One region of the Thermoclostridium stercorarium subsp. stercorarium DSM 8532 genome, then DNA from elsewhere that is predicted to be linked to it. Evidence: predicted binding sites of a transcription regulator. Region 1 holds the regulator's gene; the other holds the start of a gene.
What was found. The regulator LexA, encoded in region 1, represses DNA repair genes until DNA is damaged. The targets are predictions, from matches to a motif close to CNAACANNTGTTNG.
Positions count from the first base shown of each region.

Region 1 (3,429 bases):
GAAATACTCTGAAGCTCTCCATAAGCCTTTTCAACAGCTTCGGAAACTCCTTTTTCTTCCTCTTCCAAAGCCTCCGAAAGTTTGTTGTAATGCTCAGGCAAGTATTTCTGTATGTTGCGTAAAATTGCCCCTGTTGTACCCACCACTATCCCGCAGTTCCAAAGATAATCGTCCGAAAGAATAAGTTGCTTTGCCCGTTCCAAAGAAGGCTTTTCAATAAAATCAAGTACTTTCGATATTCCCGAACCTGTATCAGTTTCAGGTCCGGCATGGATATAGCCATATCCGTCCGCAGGATAGGAAGGCTTAACACCGATAATGACAATCGCATCGTTTTTTTCAGCGGTATTAAAAGCCTGTTTCACCGCCTCCGCGTAACTGTCCTTGTCCCTTACGTATCCGTCGGCGGGTACAAAGCACAGTACTCCTTCTCCGTATCTTTTCTTAAGCACCAGTGTTGCATACGCAATGCATGCGGCAGTATTTTTTCTTTCGGGTTCGGTCAGTATATTTTCTTCAGGAATATATTTCCTGACTGTGTTTTTGGTAATATCAGTCAAGCGAAGGTTAGTTATGATAAAGCACCGTTCGGGTTCTACAACCCCGCTAAGCCTTATGACGGTCTGTACCAGCATAGGGTTTTCGCCTTCAACGGGTATGAACTGTTTTGGGCTTGCTTCCTTTGAAAGGGGCCACAGCCTTGTGCCCGATCCACCGGCCATAAGTATGGCAAATTTCTCCATTTATCCGCACCCCTTTACATGTTACCAAAGCCTGAAAAGTGGCTTCATCAACCACCCTAAGGCAATGATTCCTTTGTTGTTATATATTATGTAAATTTAATGGATAAGGTGCACGAAAAAAAGCAAAAACATAAAAAAATTACATTATTCGACCAGTTTAAAGACCACTATCATCCTGTTTCAGTTTTTACTCAGGAAATGTAAAAACAAAGCAGGGTACCGGCGTTATCGCCAAGACGTGAAAAACAAAAGGCTATTAAAAACTGTCTGATAAAGCGCACGAAACATCAGTGTCATGATATGAAAAAGCTGATAATTTCTCCGGAACTTTTAAGAATAGTTTAGGCATTTCACCGAAAAGGCAAAAAAATTTTGCGAAATAAAGTCATGAAGAATATTTAGGACATTTTTTCAGGGAAGGTACAGTTTCTGGCCCGCATAGATCGTTGAATCATCAAGCCCATTCAGTTTTTTTATCCGGTATATGTATTTCCGGATTTCTGTTTTACCCCTATATTTGTCCGCAATGTCCCAAAGGGTATCACCCTGTCTGACGGTAATAACTTTATATTCCCTGTTTACGTTCTCACCGGACGATTTGACCGAATCAATAATAAACACCGCAATTATGAATATTAAAAACATAATAATAAAAAATCCTTTTTCATTTCTGAGGCCATATATTCTCATGAATACAACCTCCTCTGAAACAAATAACCAAAAACCGCGGCGGATTCTGTATTATTATAAGAGAACGTTTGTTCTACACAAGCATTTTATCGAACATTTGTTCATTTGTCAATAATTTTCGAACATTTGTTTGACAATTTTTAAAAGTATGGTATAATTAGGATAACAAAACAAGACGGGGTATGGAGATGAAGCAGAAAAGTCTGGACAAGCAGCAACAAATTTTGGAATTTGTCAACAAGCAGGTTAAGGAAAAAGGATATCCTCCTTCGGTTCGCGAAATTTGCAAGGCCGTAGGGTTCAAATCCACCTCAACCGTGCATTCATACCTGCAGGCTCTTGAAGAACAGGGATTGATTGTGAAAGATCCTTCCAAAACAAGGGCTTTGAAAGTAATAGACAGTAAAAAGCAGGAACTGGAAGGGTATATTTCAGATCATGAAATTGAAAATGTTCCGATCATAGGCAGGGTTGCAGCCGGCCAGCCGATACTCGCGGTTGAAAACATAGAAGATACCTTCCCTGTGCCCGTTGAATACCTGGAAAACGGTCCTACATTCATTCTCAGGGTAAAAGGCGACAGTATGGTTAACAAAGGCATTCTGGACGGGGATTTGGTTATTGTAAAACAGCAAAATACGGCAGAAAACGGGGATATAGTGGTAGCGTTAATAGAAGACGAAACAACGGTAAAAACTTTTTACAGGGAGAAGGATTATATCCGTCTGCAACCTGAAAATGAAAATTACGAACCTATAATTGTTAAAGATAACGTTACCATTTTGGGTAAAGTCATAGCACTTTTCCGAAAATTTTAGAGCCTCCTTGGCTCTTATTTTTTTGTCCGTTAACTATAATCTTTTTAGGGAAAAACTTCTGAAGAAGTGGTACGGCTTAATCTATAAAGATTATTGTCAAAAGACTGTCATATATGAATTGTTTCTGAATATGAATCAATTATTTCAACTCTTCCGTCACTGTCAATAAAATTGATTACCGACTGCAAAATGCTTTCAGCATGAGACGCTTCATTGGTAACACAGCAAAACCCCAGTTCACATCTGTTCCATTCATCCTGCCTTCCTGTCTCGGCTGCTGATACGTTAAGTTTTGATCGCACTTTTGTAAGCAGGCTTTTCACCACACTCCGCTTATCCTTTAAACTTTTCATTCCGCCTATATATAATGTCAAATTCAGCGCGCCGACAACCATTCTTCCTTCCTCCGTCCCGCAAAACAACGACTTCAGCCGGATTTTTCAGGCATAAATTTAGATGCATAAGCCGGACCTATGCATCGTTATATTCAAGTTAAAAATTATTCCATTTCATTCAGTAATTTCATCTGGGATTGTAAAAGGCTTAAAGCTTTGCTTTTATATACCGCCATGTCCTTTTTGAGCCTCTCGGCTTCAAACTGAATTTTAACCACTTCGCGGTTCGCCTCATCAATAATCTCTTTCGCTTTATTCTGAGCTTCGGCTATTATATTCTCGGCTTTCTTCTCCGCATTGCTGATAATCTCGCTGCTGGACTGCTGAGCAAGTATCAGACTTTTCTTAAGGGTATCCTCCATTTTTTCATAATGAGCAAGCCTGTCCTTCAGCTCCATAACCTGTTCCTTTGCTTTCATCAGTTCACGTATGTAATCCGAATAATCCTCAATGATTTTCTGGATTACTTCATATACCTGATTCTCATCCACACCTCTGACTACCGATCTGCGGAACACTATATTCGATAAATCATTGGGAGTAAAGTTCATAATGCAATACCTCCGGCCAAAAGGACCTAAAGTCTGGCTATTATCATCAGGATTACATATTCAGCAAATCCCAGCAACAAATAAGCCAGAAGCGGAGAGAAATCGAACATCATGCTTTTTCCGAACGCAGATCTTGCAATCATATTCCTTATGGGAGACAGTATCGGTTCTGTAATTGCATGGATAAATATTACAAACCTGTTCTCTCTTCCCAAAGGAAACCACGAAAAAA
Region 1 covers NC_020134.1:1,706,391-1,709,819, forward strand. Annotated here, with positions in the region: gene CST_RS07445 (mannose-1-phosphate guanylyltransferase) at 1-743, opposite strand, end outside; gene yneA (cell division suppressor protein YneA) at 1,155-1,433, opposite strand; gene lexA (transcriptional repressor LexA) at 1,616-2,251, shown strand; gene CST_RS07460 (DUF503 domain-containing protein) at 2,359-2,673, opposite strand; gene CST_RS07465 (DivIVA domain-containing protein) at 2,751-3,197, opposite strand; gene CST_RS07470 (YggT family protein) at 3,224-3,429, opposite strand, start outside.

Region 2 (3,429 bases), 1.4 Mb from region 1:
AATCGCCCAAATGGCCGTGACGCTGAATTCCCGAAGCAATATACACGAAAATTCGGCAATGTTACCGGACTTACCGCGGTATGATAAAATATTTATGGTTATAAATTAAAATTGAAGTTTGAGGTATACCGAGATGAAAAAGGTTATTCTTGCCCCTGACTCATTTAAAGGCACAATGAGCTCGATAAAGGTATGCGATATTATGGAGGAAAAGATAAAAAAATTTTTCCCCTTAGCCGAAGTGATAAAAATTCCGGTGGCAGACGGCGGGGAAGGAACGGTGGATTCATTTTTAAAGGCGGTTGGCGGTACAAAGGTCCGTGTAAAAGTCAGCGGCCCGTATTTTGAAACGATTGATTCATTTTACGGGATTTTGCCAGACGGGAAAACGGCGGTTATAGAAATGGCTGCCGCTGCGGGACTGCCCCTTGTGGAAAACAGAAAAAATCCTCTGGCCACCACCACATATGGTGTTGGTGAGCTTATCAGGCATGCTGTTCTGAACGGGTGCAGGAATATAATAATAGGCCTTGGCGGAAGCTGTACGAACGACGGAGGTGCGGGATTGGCCGCGGCACTGGGTGTAAAGTTCTATGATGATGTTGGAAAAGAATTTGTCCCTGTAGGCGGAACGCTTTCAAGGATTGAAAGAATTGATATTTCTGAAATGCAGAATCTTTCGGGTTTAACGGTAACGGCGATGTGTGATGTGAATAATCCTTTGTGCGGCGAAAACGGAGCGGCGAAAGTTTTCGGCCCTCAAAAAGGGGCCGATGAGGAGACGGCGGAGTTGCTCGACAGAAATCTGAGGCATTTTGCCGATGTTATAAGATCACAGTTCGGAAAGGACATAGCGGATATCCCCGGCGCAGGTGCTGCCGGTGGTATGGGTGCGGGAGTTGCGGTATTTCTTAATGCCGGGCTTAAACAAGGTATAGATGTGGTCCTTGATACAGTGGAGTTTGACCGGCTTCTTGACCGGGCAGATTTGGTTTTTACCGGCGAAGGGAAAATCGACGGACAAAGCCTCAGGGGAAAGGTAGTATACGGAGTCGCCGCGAGAGCGAAGAAACACGGTGTTCCGGTTGTGGCGGTTGCCGGGGATATCGGTGATGATATTGAAGAAATTTATAAACTTGGGGTATCTGCGATTGTCAGCATTAACAGAATGGCGATACCGTTTGAAATGGCAAGGCATAGAAGTGAAAAAGATCTTGCTCTGACAATGGAAACAATAATGAGACTTATAAGTCTGAATGCGGCAACTTGATGTAATCTGGATTTGTTAAATGCCCGTCATGCGATGTTTATTGCGCCCGCCTTCCCTTCAGCTTCTTTTCATCTTTGTCTTATATTTCCGAACAAATGTTTGCATGTTTATATATAGTTTGATATAATTATGAAGGATTTCAAGAAGGTTATTGCGTTTGAAAATTGGTAAAATATATTAAAAAAGGGGTTACGAGTTTTTTAGGTTTGTGAACGCAATTTAGCAGTAATGAAGACTCAAATCTTTTTTTGTTAATATGGAGCGAAGGGAAATGAAGAACTGTATTTATGTAAAGGGCGCACGGGAAAATAATTTAAAAAACATTGACGTGGAGATACCCCGTAACAAGATGGTTGTAATTACCGGCCTGAGCGGGTCGGGTAAATCTTCGCTGGCTTTTGACACTATCTACGCCGAAGGGCAGAGAAGGTATGTGGAATCACTGTCCTCATATGCCCGCCAGTTTTTAGGGCTTATGGAAAAACCGGATGTAGAATATATAACCGGGTTGTCTCCTGCAATTTCAATAGATCAGAAGACCACAAGCCGCAATCCACGTTCAACGGTGGGAACGGTAACCGAAATATATGATTATTTAAGGCTTCTTTATGCCAGGATCGGTGTTCCCCACTGCCCAGAATGCGGAAGAGAAATAACCCAGCAAACGGTGGATCAGATGGTGGACAGTATAATGGCCATGGAGGAAGGAACAAGAATACAGCTTCTTGCGCCGGTGGTAAGGGGAAGAAAGGGCGAATACGGCAAATTGATTGCCGATACAAAGCGAAACGGTTTCGTGCGGCTGCGCATCGACGGGGAAATAGTGGATGTACATGAAGACATAAAACTTGACAAAAATAAAAAGCATTCCATTGAAATTGTTGTGGACAGACTGGTAGTAAAGCCTGGAATCCAAAAAAGGCTTACCGATTCAATTGAAACGGTTCTGCGGTTGTCTGACGGTTTGCTTTTGGTGGATGTAATAGGCGGAGAAGAGATATTATACAGTCAGAATTTTGCATGTCCCGATTGTGGGATCAGTGTTGAAGAACTTACGCCGCAAATGTTTTCATTCAACAGTCCTTTCGGGGCATGCCCGGCATGCAGCGGGCTGGGGGTTTTTAAAAAAATTGATCCTGACCGTGTGATTTCCGACTACTCAAAATCACTGGCAGAAGGCGCGATAGACGCCGGAGGATGGAATTTCAGCAACAGGGAAAGTTACGCTTATGCATATCTTGTAGCGCTGGCCAAACATTACGGTTTTGATATTAACACACCTGTAGGAAGACTGCCTAAAAAGATACTGGATATCATATTATATGGTACCGGAAATGAAAAGATAGAAGTTACCAGGGAAAGCGAAAACGGGAGCCAAACCTTTTATGCGCCGTTTGAAGGCGTGATAACGAGCATGGAAAGACGCTACATGGAAACCGATTCCGACGCGGCAAAGGAGTATTATGAAGAATACATGGCGGAGATCCCATGTCATGTATGTAACGGGGACAGGCTGAAAAAGGAAAGCCTGGCGGTTACCGTTGGAGGAAAAAACATTGCAGAAATAACCAAAATGTCGGTAAAAGAATGCATTGATTTTTTCTCATCCTTAGATCTCACCGAGAAAGAAAAACTTATTGCCGCTCCGATATTGAAAGAAATTAAAGCAAGGCTGAGTTTTCTTGTTAATGTGGGCTTGGACTATCTTACGCTGGCCCGGTCCGCGGGGACGTTGTCGGGAGGAGAGGCCCAGCGCATCCGCCTGGCTACACAGATAGGCTCAGGGTTGACGGGCGTGCTGTATGTGCTGGACGAGCCAAGCATAGGCCTTCATCAGAGAGACAATGACAAACTTCTGGCCGCGCTGAAAAAGCTCAGGGATGCAGGTAATACGTTGATAGTTGTGGAACATGATGAAGACACTATGCGGAACGCCGATTATATCATTGACATGGGGCCTGCCGCCGGCGTGCACGGAGGGAATATAGTTGCCCAGGGAACACTGGAAGACATAATAAACCATCCGAACTCAATAACAGGGCAGTATTTAAGCGGCAGAAAAACGATAGAAGTACCTGAAAAACGAAGGACACCAAATGGAAAAACACTGGAAATCATAGGTGCGTGTGAAAATAACCTTAAAAACATAAATGTCAGTT
Region 2 covers NC_020134.1:310,077-313,505, forward strand. Annotated here, with positions in the region: gene CST_RS01320 (glycerate kinase family protein) at 134-1,270, shown strand; gene uvrA (excinuclease ABC subunit UvrA) at 1,542-3,429, shown strand, end outside.
Region 2: a site for LexA is predicted at 1,359-1,372, ahead of uvrA (excinuclease ABC subunit UvrA). Genes of this name have one in related genera too.